4 regions of the Lelliottia sp. RD5 genome follow, and region 3 is predicted to be linked to each of the others. Evidence: predicted binding sites of a transcription regulator. Region 3 holds the regulator's gene; each other region holds the start of a gene.
The links. Region 3 encodes sigma-54, which starts transcription at its own class of promoters, with help from an activator protein. Its sites were predicted from a motif close to GTTGGCACANNTTTCGCTNT; they were not measured.

Region 1: norV (anaerobic nitric oxide reductase flavorubredoxin) is a predicted target of sigma-54. The motif match lies at 2,003-2,022, and genes of this name have one in related genera.
Region 2: glnA (glutamate--ammonia ligase) is a predicted target of sigma-54. The motif match lies at 1,458-1,477, and genes of this name have one in related genera.
Region 4: AC0LWE_RS07500 (amino acid ABC transporter substrate-binding protein) is a predicted target of sigma-54. The motif match lies at 1,831-1,850, and genes of this name have one in related genera.

The regions. Positions count from the first base shown of each region.
Region 1 covers NZ_JBVYHQ010000002.1:573,764-576,998, forward strand. Annotated here, with positions in the region: gene norW (NADH:flavorubredoxin reductase NorW) at 1-511, opposite strand, end outside; gene norV (anaerobic nitric oxide reductase flavorubredoxin) at 508-1,956, opposite strand; gene norR (nitric oxide reductase transcriptional regulator NorR) at 2,144-3,235, shown strand, end outside.
Region 2 covers NZ_JBVYHQ010000009.1:94,426-97,660, forward strand. Annotated here, with positions in the region: gene typA (ribosome-dependent GTPase TypA) at 1-1,185, opposite strand, end outside; gene glnA (glutamate--ammonia ligase) at 1,575-2,984, shown strand.
Region 3 covers NZ_JBVYHQ010000002.1:82,321-85,555, reverse strand. Annotated here, with positions in the region: gene lptA (lipopolysaccharide ABC transporter substrate-binding protein LptA) at 1-96, shown strand, start outside; gene lptB (LPS export ABC transporter ATP-binding protein) at 103-828, shown strand; gene rpoN (RNA polymerase factor sigma-54) at 876-2,309, shown strand; gene hpf (ribosome hibernation promoting factor) at 2,332-2,619, shown strand; gene ptsN (PTS IIA-like nitrogen regulatory protein PtsN) at 2,702-3,193, shown strand.
Region 4 covers NZ_JBVYHQ010000001.1:1,494,186-1,497,420, reverse strand. Annotated here, with positions in the region: gene AC0LWE_RS07505 (amino acid ABC transporter permease) at 1-495, opposite strand, end outside; gene AC0LWE_RS07500 (amino acid ABC transporter substrate-binding protein) at 651-1,556, opposite strand; gene lnt (apolipoprotein N-acyltransferase) at 1,914-3,235, opposite strand, start outside.

The DNA of each region.
Region 1 (3,235 bases), 490 kb from region 3:
CGACCAGCGTCACGTATTTACCCGCCCGGCAAAAATCCATTGCCAGTTCGGTACCAATCAGACCCCCACCAACAATCATCACCCGCCGGGCATCGCGAAGCGTGGTTTCGCACGCCTGGTATTCCTGCTGACTATTGAGCGTCAGCATCAGCTCGCGGCCTTCAATCGGTGGCACAAAAGCCGATGCACCCGTTGCCAGCACCAGTTTGTCGTAGTGCCATTGCTTATCCTTGGCCTTCACGCAGTGCGCGGCGGCGTCGATATCGGTTACCCAGGTATACGGGAAAAGACGCAGGTTGAACTGTTCAGCAAATTCCCCGGCCGTCTGGCGGGTGAGGTCGTTGGCGCGCTGGCTCAGGCTGATGACGTGGCTGAGATCCGGTTTGGTGTACTCGTCCATACTGTCAGCGGCAATGAGCGTCAGCGGCACAGTCGCGTCCTGTTTGCGGATATTTTTCACCAGCTGACGGGCGGCAAAGCCCGAGCCGATGATCACGATTCCGTGGCTCATTTTGCCTCCGTTGCCAGGACGTCGAAAACGTCTTTGCCGAGTGAACATTCAGGGCACAGGAAATTATCCGGCACGTCACTCCACGGCGTGCCTGGCGCAACGTCCTGAAGCGGTTCGCCCAATGCAGGGTCGTAGACCCACTGGCAAACGCTGCACTGCATGCACGGGCCCAGTTCTGCTGCCGCAGCGGCGGCGCAGGCGCAATTTTCCTGCTGTTGCGTCGGTTTTACTGTGGCTTCTGGCAGCGGAGCGAGCGCCCACTGACGTGCAATCTCACGGCCGTGCTGGCGGCAAATTTCCAGCGCGTCGACGTCCGGACGCCATTTCGCTTTCAGGCTCATCGACATTTCAAAACCGGCATCTTGTAAGCGCGTGGACAGACGATCAACCGCGCCGCCGCTCCAGCCGTGGGAGCCAAAAGCGCTGGCTCGCTTGTTACGAAAACGCAGGCCCGTCATCTCTTCAACCAGACCGGCGATCTTCGGCATCATCACGTTGTTCATGGTGGACGTTCCCACCAGCACGCCTTTCGAGCGGAAAACGTTGGTCAGAATCTCGTTTTTATCACTGCGCGCCACGTTGAAGATTTTCACCGCCACGTTCGGGTCGACTTCGTTAATGCCCTGAGCAATCGCGTCCGCCATCATGCGGGTATTGTTGGACATGGTGTCGTAGAACAGAGTGATGCGGTCTTCCTGATAATCCGCCGCCCATTTCAGATACAGCTCTACGATTTGCGTTGGGTTTTCACGCCACACCACACCGTGGGAAGTGGCAATCATGTCCACGGGCAAATTGAAGCCGAGAATCTCAGTGATTTTTGGCGTCACCAGACGGCTGAACGGGGTCAGGATATTGGCGTAGTAGCGTTGGCACTGCTCGAACAGCTCGGTCTGATCCACTTCGTCGTTGAACAGGCGCTCATCGCAGTAGTGCTGACCAAAGGCGTCGTTACTGAACAACACTGCGTCGCCCGTCATGTAAGTCATCATGCTGTCAGGCCAGTGAAGCATCGGAGTTTCAACGAAGATGAGCTGTTTGCCGTTGCCAATATCCAGCGAGTCACCGGTTTTGACCGTGTGGAAGTTCCACTCCGGATGGTGATGATGACCGTTGATAGAATCAATGGCGTTGGTGGTGCAGTAAATTGGGGTGTTCGGAATGTATGACATCAGCTCGGTCAGCGCACCGGCATGGTCTTCTTCCGCATGGTTAATGATGATGTAGTCGATAGCGTCCAGATCGATTTCGCTGCGCAGGTTCTGCACGAACTCGCGGCTGAATTTGTGATCGACAGTATCGATCAGGACATTTTTACCTTCACGAATCAGATAGCTGTTGTAGCTGCTGCCGCGGAGGGTTTTATATTCGGTACCATGAAAATCACGCACTTCCCAGTCACGTTGACCCACCCAATGAATATTATTTTTAACCAGAATAGACATAGCAACCTCAAATTAATACGGTGTTTTTAAGTAAGATGATTTGCTTATATCAAGTTGCGTGCCAACTATTTATGATATTGATTTGTATGAATTTTAAAAATAATGACTCATAATGAGTAGTCAAAATGACTATCTTGTTGGCTGTCAATATGACAACATGCATTGTCAAAATGACAGCGAGGTAAAAATGAGTTTTTCCGTAGAGGTGCTGGCGAAAATCGCCATTGAACTGCAAACCGGGATTGGCCATCAGGATCGCTTTCAGCGGCTGATCTCCACGCTGCGCCACGTGCTGGATTGCGATGCGTCGGCACTGCTGCGCTACGAAGGACGACAGTTTATTCCGCTGGCGATCGACGGGCTGGCGCACGATGTACTGGGGCGTCGTTTTACGCTGGAAGGTCATCCGCGCCTGGAGACCATCGCCCGTGCGGGCGACGTGGTGCGATTCCCGGCGGACAGCGATTTACCCGATCCCTACGACGGATTAATCCCTGGGCAAGAGAGCCTGAAGGTGCACGCCTGTATCGGCCTGCCGCTGTTTGCCGGACAGAATCTGATTGGCGCGTTAACGCTCGATGGTCTGGAGCCGGACCAGTTCGATACGTTTAGCGATGAAGAGCTGCGCCTGATTGCCGCGCTGGCGTCTGGCGCGCTCAGTAATGCTCTGCTGATCGAACAGCTGGAAAGCCAGAACATTATGCCGGGCAGTCCGGTCGCGTTTGAGCACGTCGCGCATACGGAAATGATCGGTCTGTCGCCGGGGATGATGCAGCTGAAAAAGGAGATCGAGATCGTTGCGGCGTCCGATCTCAACGTGCTGATCGGCGGTGAAACGGGCACCGGGAAAGAGCTGGTGGCGAAGTCGATTCACGAAGGTTCGCCGCGCGCGGTCAATCCATTGGTATATCTGAACTGCGCCGCGCTGCCCGAAAGCGTGGCGGAAAGTGAGCTGTTCGGGCACGTTAAAGGGGCGTTTACCGGCGCAATCAGCAACCGTAGCGGCAAGTTTGAAATGGCCGATAACGGCACGCTGTTCCTTGACGAAATTGGCGAGCTGTCGCTGGCGCTCCAGGCCAAGCTGCTGCGCGTGTTGCAGTACGGTGATATTCAGCGCGTCGGCGACGATCGCAGTTTGCGCGTCGACGTGCGTGTTCTGGCGGCCACCAACCGTGACCTGCGCGAAGAGGTGCTGGCCGGGAATTTTCGTGCCGATCTGTTCCATCGTTTGAGCGTGTTTCCGCTGTCGGTGCCGCCGCTGCGCGAGCGTGGCGAAGAC
Region 2 (3,235 bases), on a different contig from region 3:
GCCATCGATCATACGGTTGATAACTTTCGGACGGGACACAGCCAGTTCGAAGCCTTCACGACGCATGTTTTCGATAAGAACAGACAGGTGCAGCTCACCACGACCGGATACACGGAACGCGTCCGCATCTTCGGTTTCTTCAACACGCAGTGCCACGTTGTGCACCAGCTCTTTGTTCAGGCGGTCAAGAATCTGACGAGAGGTAACATATTTACCTTCTTTGCCACAGAACGGAGAGGTGTTGACGTTGAAGAACATGGTGACTGTTGGTTCATCAACAGACAGCGCTGGCAGCGCTTCGACATTTTGCGGATCGCAAAGGGTGTCGGAGATGTTCAGTTCGCCCAGACCGGTGATCGCGATGATATCGCCCGCTTCAGCTTCGGTGGATTCAATACGCTCCAGACCGAGGTGAGTCAGAACTTTACCCACTTTACCGTTACGTGTTTTACCTTCGCTGTCGATCAGAGTGATCTGCTGGTTAGGTTTAACACGGCCACGTTTGATACGACCGATGCCGATTACGCCAACGTAGTTGTTGTAATCCAGCTGGGAGATTTGCATCTGGAACGGACCGTCAAGATCAACGCTCGGTGCTTTAACGTGGTCAACGATAGCCTGGTACAGCGGGGTCATGTCTTCCGCCATATCAGTGTGGTCGTTGCCCGCGATACCCATCAATGCTGATGCATAGATGATTGGGAAATCGAGTTGCTCGTCGCTTGCATCCAGGTTTACGAACAGGTCGAAGACCTGATCCACAACCCAGTCAGGACGCGCGCCAGGACGGTCAACTTTGTTGATAACCACGATTGGCTTCAAACCATGGGCAAATGCCTTTTTGGTTACGAAGCGCGTCTGCGGCATTGGGCCATCCATTGCGTCAACGACCAGCAGAACGGAGTCTACCATGGACATCACACGTTCAACTTCACCACCGAAGTCGGCGTGCCCTGGGGTATCAACGATGTTGATACGGTAGTCATTCCATTTGATAGCGGTGTTTTTAGCGAGGATGGTAATCCCACGCTCTTTCTCCAAATCGTTGGAGTCCATCACGCGTTCGGTGGCTTCTGCACGTTCATTGCTGAAAGTACCGGATTGCTGTAGCAGCTTGTCAACCAGGGTAGTTTTACCATGGTCAACGTGCGCGATGATGGCGATATTACGCAGATTTTCGATCACAACTTTGCCTCAGGCATTTAGAAATAGCGCGTTATTGTACACGGATTAATCGCAGGACTAAACAGGATCACAAACATCCTCCGCAAACAAGTATTGCAGAGTTGCTTTGTGATCGCTTTCACGCAGCGTAAAAAGTGCACTTTAACGGAAATCGCACCATTATGGTGCTCAATGTTCACATTGAAGCACTATAATGGTGCAATGTGACGTTCGTGGTGCAGGTCGTTTGCACTATGGTGTGCATGATAACGCCTTTTGGGGGTAATTTGAAAGTTGGCACAGATTTCGCTTTATAAAAATACGGCAAAAAGATGGCGACGGCGCCAGCCTTAAACAGAATTGAAGACCTCGTTACCACGACGACAATGACCAATCCGGGAGAGTTAAGTATGTCCGCTGAACACGTTTTGACGATGCTGAACGAACATGAAGTGAAGTTTGTTGATCTGCGCTTCACCGATACCAAAGGCAAAGAACAGCACGTCACAATTCCTGCTCACCAGGTAAATGCCGAATTCTTCGAAGAAGGCAAAATGTTTGACGGCTCCTCTATCGGTGGCTGGAAAGGCATTAACGAATCCGACATGGTACTGATGCCAGATTCAACGACTGCGCTCATTGACCCGTTCTACGAAGAGTCTACCCTGATTATCCGTTGCGACATTCTTGAGCCAGGCACGCTGCAGGGCTACGATCGCGACCCACGCTCCATCGCTAAACGCGCTGAAGAGTACCTGCGCTCTACTGGCATTGCAGACACCGTTCTGTTTGGGCCAGAGCCAGAATTCTTCCTGTTCGACGACATTCGTTTTGGTGCGTCCATTTCCGGTTCCCACGTCGCTATCGATGATATCGAAGGCGCATGGAACTCCTCCACCAAATACGAAGGTGGCAACAAAGGTCACCGTCCTGGCGTGAAAGGCGGTTACTTCCCGGTTCCTCCGGTCGATTCTTCACAGGACATCCGCTCTACCATGTGTCTGATCATGGAAGAGATGGGCCTGGTGGTTGAAGCTCACCACCACGAAGTGGCCACTGCGGGCCAGAACGAAATCGCGACCCGCTTTAACACCATGACCAAAAAAGCGGATGAAATTCAGATCTACAAATATGTGGTGCACAACGTTGCTCACCGCTTCGGCAAAACCGCGACCTTTATGCCAAAACCAATGTTTGGCGACAACGGTTCCGGTATGCACTGCCACATGTCCTTGTCCAAGAACGGCGTAAACCTGTTCTCTGGTGACAAATATGCGGGTCTGTCAGAGCAGGCGCTGTTCTACATCGGCGGTGTTATCAAGCACGCTAAAGCGATTAACGCCCTGGCAAACCCAACGACCAACTCCTACAAGCGTCTGGTCCCGGGTTATGAAGCCCCTGTTATGCTGGCTTACTCCGCACGTAACCGTTCTGCTTCTATCCGTATCCCAGTGGTGGCATCTCCGAAAGCACGTCGTATCGAAGTGCGTTTCCCGGATCCAGCGGCTAACCCATACCTGTGCTTCGCAGCGCTGCTGATGGCGGGTCTGGACGGCATTAAGAACAAAATCCATCCAGGCGAAGCCATGGATAAAAACCTGTATGACCTGCCGCCAGAAGAAGCGAAAGAGATCCCACAGGTTGCCGGTTCTCTGGAAGAAGCACTGAACGCGCTGGACGCTGACCGCGAGTTCCTGACGGCTGGCGGCGTGTTCACTGACGATGCAATCGATGCTTACATCGGCCTGCGTATCGAAGAGAACGACCGCGTACGCATGACTCCACACCCGGTTGAGTTCGAGCTGTACTACAGCGTTTAAGAAATACTCGTAAGAAATAAATACTCGGTGGATTTCTTGTCGCAACAAGGCGGCAGCTGGTGAGAGGCAGAATGCCTCTCATACATCCCCAGGCGCATAGATAACGATGTGACTGGGGTGAGCAAAGGCGGCCAACGCCGTTGCGGCGAGAAAAACGCGAGAAGATTTTTGTTGCCGTGGAAACTTTCAGCCCATCTTCGGATGGGCTTTTTTCTCCACCAACAGACTGATCTGACGCGCTTTTTACAACG
Region 3 (3,235 bases):
AGCGAGAAAGGTAAGCGCGTGACAACCGTACTGGTTCCGTCCCAGTTGCAGGACAAAGGTAAAACCCAGGCTCCCGCACAGCAAAAGAGTAACTAATTCGTTATGGCAACATTAACTGCAAAAAACCTCGCCAAAGCCTACAAAGGCCGCCGCGTCGTGGAAGATGTCAGTCTGACCGTTAACTCCGGCGAAATTGTTGGCCTGTTGGGTCCTAACGGTGCAGGTAAAACCACCACCTTTTACATGGTGGTCGGCATTGTTCCGCGCGACGCGGGCAACATCATCATTGATGATGAAGACATTAGCCTGCTGCCGCTGCACGCCCGCGCGCGTCGCGGAATTGGCTATCTGCCGCAGGAAGCGTCTATTTTCCGCCGTCTTAGCGTGTTCGACAATCTGATGGCCGTCCTGCAAATCCGTGACGATTTGACCTCCGAGCAGCGTCAGGATCGCGCCAACGAATTGATGGAAGAGTTCCATATTGAACACCTGCGTGACAGCCTCGGCCAGGCACTTTCGGGCGGTGAACGCCGTCGAGTAGAAATTGCCCGCGCACTGGCAGCCAATCCGAAATTTATCCTTTTGGATGAACCGTTTGCCGGCGTCGACCCTATCTCCGTTATCGACATTAAACGTATCATTGAACATCTGCGCGACAGCGGTCTTGGTGTGCTGATTACCGACCACAACGTGCGTGAAACGCTGGCAGTTTGTGAGCGTGCATATATCGTCAGCCAGGGCCATTTGATTGCTCACGGCACGCCACTCGAAATCCTCGAAGATGAACATGTTAAGCGCGTGTACCTTGGGGAAGACTTCAGACTCTGATAGGGTAGAGGTTAAGTCACGCAGGACCGGAGAAAAACGCCCTGAACATGAAGCAAGGTTTGCAATTACGGCTCAGCCAACAGTTGGCGATGACGCCACAGTTACAACAGGCAATCCGTCTGTTGCAACTGTCAACGTTAGAACTTCAGCAGGAACTGCAGCAAGCGCTGGACAGTAATCCACTGCTGGAGCAAACCGATCTTCATGATGAGGTAGATACCCAGGAAAAGCAGGACACCGAAACGCTCGATACGGCAGATGCCCTTGAACAAAAAGAGATGCCTGACGAGTTACCGCTGGATGCCAGCTGGGATGAAATTTACACCGCTGGAACGCCATCCGGCACGCGCGCTGATTATCAGGATGATGAGCTACCGGTTTATCAGGGTGAAACTACGCAGTCGCTACAGGATTATCTGATGTGGCAGGTGGAGTTGACCCCTTTCACCGAAACCGATCGCGCGATTGCCACGTCCATTGTCGATGCAGTGGATGACACCGGGTATTTAACGGTAACCCTGGACGAGATTCTGGAAAGCATGGGTGATAGCGAAATCGAACTCGACGAGATCGAAGCCGTCCTCAAACGCATTCAACGCTTTGACCCGGTCGGCGTCGCAGCAAAAGATCTACGCGACTGTTTGCTGATCCAGCTTTCTCAGTTTGCAAAAGAGACGCCAAGACTCGACGAAGCGCGACTGATTATCAGCGAACATTTAGATTTGCTGGCGAATCATGATTTCCGCAGTCTGATGCGCGTTACGCGACTCAAAGAAGACGTGCTGAAAGAAGCGGTGAGTCTGATCCAGTCGCTCGATCCCCGTCCGGGGCAATCGATCCAAACCGGCGAACCCGAATATGTGATTCCTGACGTCCTGGTCCGAAAGCACAACGGTCTCTGGACCGTGGAACTCAATTCCGACAGCATTCCCCGCCTGCAAATCAACCAGCAATACGCGTCCATGTGCACCAGTGCGCGGAACGACTCCGACAATCAATATATTCGTAGCAATCTTCAGGAAGCGCGATGGCTGATCAAAAGCCTCGAAAGCCGAAATGATACGCTGCTACGCGTGAGTCGATGCATTGTGGAACAGCAGCAAGGCTTTTTTGAGCAGGGCGAAGAATTTATGAAACCGATGGTCCTGGCAGATATTGCTCAGGCCGTTGAGATGCACGAATCGACCATTTCGCGTGTGACCACGCAGAAGTATCTGCACAGTCCGCGTGGTATTTTTGAGCTTAAGTATTTCTTCTCCAGTCATGTGAATACCGAAGGCGGTGGCGAAGCCTCGTCGACGGCCATTCGTGCTCTGGTGAAGAAGTTGATCGCCGCGGAAAACCCCGCGAAGCCACTGAGTGACAGTAAGTTAACCACCCTGCTGTCCGATCAGGGTATCATGGTGGCACGTCGTACTGTTGCGAAGTATCGAGAGTCTTTATCCATTCCGCCGTCTAACCAGCGTAAACAACTGGTTTGACACAACCGATAAGGAAGACACTATGCAGCTCAACATCACAGGACACAATGTCGAAATCACTGAGGCTTTACGCGATTTTTTAAACACTAAATTCGCGAAGCTGGAGCAGTATTTCGAGAGGATTAATCAGGTCTACATTGTGTTGAAAGTGGAGAAAGTGACTCATATCTCGGACGCAACCCTGCACATAAATGGGGGTGAAATCCATGCCAGTGCGGAAGGGCAAGACATGTACGCGGCTATCGACGGCTTGATTGACAAGCTTGCGCGACAGCTTAATAAACATAAAGATAAACTGAAACAACACTGATTGTCCGAGCAGTTAACGGGTGCAGGGCGGCCTGTTGTAAAACACAACAGGCCATATGTACAGTTAGCGCTTAGGTGAAATTATGATGAACAACGATTCCGGTCTTCAATTAAGTCATGTCCTTAACCAGGAATGTACCCGCAGTGGCGTTCACTGCCAGAGCAAAAAACGCGCTCTGGAAATCATCAGTGAACTGGCCGCAAAACAGTTAAGCCTGCCACCTCAGGTGGTGTTTGAGGCCATCCTGACCCGTGAAAAAATGGGCAGTACCGGTATCGGCAATGGTATTGCCATTCCGCATGGCAAGCTGGAGGAGGACACCCTGCGCGCCGTTGGCGTGTTTGTCCAACTGGAAACGCCAATCGCATTTGACGCGATTGATAACCAGCCCGTCGATCTGCTTTTCGCGCTGCTGGTGCCTGCTGACCAGACCAAAACCCATTTGCACACGCTCTCGCTAGTGGCCAAGCGTCTGGCAGATAAAACAATTTGCCGCCGTCTGCGCGCAGCCCAAAGTGATGAAGAACTCTATCAAATTATCACCGAAGTGGAAGGCAATCAGGATGATGCGTAACCATAAGATGACCTCCACATCTGCAGGCGCGAGGAGAAACGG
Region 4 (3,235 bases), on a different contig from region 3:
ATAGGCGTTTGGCAGCAGCACATAGCGGTAGGCTTGTGGCAGCGTCAGTCCCATTGCCAGCGCGGCATTTTTTTGCCCACGCGGCAGAGACTGGATGCCTGAACGAACCTGCTCACAGACGCGCGCCGCGGTGAACAACCCAAGGCAGAGCATGGAGGAGACGAAGAACTGAATGTTAGGGTCCAGCTCCGACTTAAACCACATGCCGAGATTTTCAGGTAACAGTTCAGGAACGACCAGATACCACGTAAAGAACTGCACGATTAACGGAACGTTACGGAACAGTTCAACGTAAAGCGTGCCAAGAGAAGAGAGAAAACGGTTAGGTACGGTACGCAAAATACCGAACAGCGAGCCGACAAGGAAAGCGATAATCCAGGCCGTTATAGAGAGCGCAACGGTGACCTGAAAGCCGCTCCACAGCCAGCCGAGATAGGTTGTGTTGCCGAACGGAGCTTGTTGCAGAAAAATGCCCCAGTTCCAGTCTATTGACATAATCAACTCCAGAAAAAAAAGGGTAGCAGCGCTACCCTCGAAGATTGGTGAGAAGCTCAATTTTCGCGCTGAGTGGGGAACGACCACTCAGCGTATAGTCTGTCCACGCTTCCCGACAATCGAGAGGGCAGGAGATCCCGCCCCTATGGTTCTAATTAGTTAAGTGCTTTGTCGTTTGGTTCTTTGAACAGGGCTTTCATGTCGCTAGACAGTTCAAAGTTCATGTTGAGATTTTTTGGTGGAATCGGGTTCTTGAACCACTTATCGAACCATTTTTCCGCTTCGCCAGAGGTCTGCGTTTTCGCGATGGTGTCATCGATCAGCTTTTTGAAGTCCGCATCGTCTTTACGCAGCATACAGCCGTAAGCTTCTTTAGACTGCGCGGTGCCGACGATTTCCCAGTTATCAGGCTTCTTCGCTTTTGCACGTTCGCCAGCCAGCAGAGCGTCATCCATCATAAAGGCCACTGCACGACCGCTTTCCAGCGTACGGAAGGAATCACCGTGGTCTTTCGCACTGATGATGCGCATATCCATTTTCTTCTCTTCGTTCAGCTTGTGCAGCAGAACTTCAGAAGTGGTACCCGAGGTCACAACAACGGCTTTGCCTTTCAGGTCCGCGAAGTCTTTAATGTCGCCGCCTTTTTTGGTCAGCAGACGCGTACCGACCACGAAAATGGTGTCGGAGAAGGCCGCTTGTTTTTGACGCTCAAGGTTGTTCGTCGTAGAACCACACTCAAAATCGAAGGTGCCGTTTTGCAGCAGCGGAATGCGGTTTTGTGAGGTAATTGGAATCAGCTTCACCTCAAGATCGGGTTTGTTCAGCTTTTTCTTGACGGCTTCAACGATTGCGTTGGAGTAATCCTGTGAGTAACCCACGACTTTTTGCGTGTTGTCGTAGTATGAGAACGGGACGGAAGATTCACGGTGGCCGACCACGATCACGCCATTTTTGGCAATCTTGTCGAGAGTGCTCCCGGCTGCCGGGGCGTCTTCAGCGTGAACGACGCTTGCGGACATTCCCATTACCAGCATTGCTGTGGCCAGTTTACGTAATTGCATACCCAACTCCTTTTATTATCTGCGCCAGAGACGCATCGATACCCATTGTGATGTTGTTATATCTCGCGCTATGCGAGTGCAGTGTTATGCAAGCTTGTTAACATTTAGTCTGGCTTAATGTAAAGATTTTGCTGCGTTATTGTTTATTTTTGCGAAGCGCGCCGCACCATTCAGAGGCAATAATCTTTCGTTGCACCGTTTCGGTGCTACCGCTGAACTGCGATGGTGCGACTGGGTTGCACGTTAAGCCAAACGACTGAATATGTGATTTAACAAAGCAATAGGTGTGCCAGAAATGGCAAATAAGGCAGGATTTGTTTGCCCGACACACAACGCGTGGCCGGGCAAAGGAAGGGCTTAACGACGACGCTGACGTAAACTCATCAGTAGCGCGCCAAAACCAAATAGCACAGTCAGGATCCACAGCGGCCAGTTTCCGGTACGAGCGTACGGCGTCAGGCCAGTGGTTGGTGTAACTTTTGTGGTCAATACCGCACGGGTGAACTGCGGGATCATCGCCTGGATTTCGCCCTGCGGGCCAATCACTGCGGTGATGCCGTTGTTGGTGCTGCGCAGTAACGGTCGGGCCAGCTCCAGCGAACGCATACGCGCCATCTGGAAATGTTGCCACGGGCCAATCGACTTACCAAACCAGGCATCGTTTGAAATGGTCAGCAGATAATCGGTGTCAGCGCGGAAGTTGTCGCGGACCTGCTCGCCAAGAATAATTTCGTAGCAAATGGCGGGGGTCAGCGCTAACCCATGGGCATGCAGCTGTGGCTGGACGTAGGGGCCGCGGCTAAATGACGACATCGGCAGATCGAAGAACGGGGCGAGCGGGCGAAGAATCGTTTCCAGAGGGACAAATTCGCCAAACGGCACCAGGTGGTTTTTGTTGTAGCGGTTGGTCGACTCGTAGCTGTACGGGTTGTCTTTACCAAGCGTAATGATGGTGTTGTAGGTGTCGTAACGGTTTTGCTTATTCAGCCGCGCGTCGACAATCCCGGTGATCAGCGTGCTATTACGCGCACGCAGTAGATCGTCCATCATGCTCAGAAAACGTTGCTGATTGATTTCCAGATCCGGAATCGCCGACTCAGGCCAGATAATCAGCTGCGATTTACCCATCTCTTTTTGCGTCGCATCGAGATAGATTTTCAGCGTGTTAATGAGCTGGTTCTCGTCCCACTTCAGCGACTGAGGGATATTGCCCTGTACCATAGACACTTGGGTGGCGCGTTCAGGCTCCAGCGTAAACCACTGGATGTAACGCAGCGGGAAGGGCAATGCGAACAGCACAACCGCAACAACCAGCGGTTTCCAGTTACGTTTAATCAGTGCCAGAACGAGCAGGCCGGTGACCACCATCAGCAGGAAGTTGATCGCCTCAACGCCCATGACGGGCGCGAGTCCTTTCAATGGACCGTCAATCTGGCTGTAACCGAACTGGAGCCACGGGAAGCCGGTGAGCACCCAGCCGCGCAGGAATTCGGTAATTTGCCAGACCACTGGCGCAGCAATGGCGACACGAATCCAGGTCGTTTTAGGCCACAGGCGCGAGAGAACGCCTGCAAACAAACCGGTATACAGTGAAAGATAGGCGGCCAGCAGCACCACAAGGAAAACGTTAACCGGCCCCGGCATTCCGCCAAACTGCGCGATACTGACGTAAACCCAGT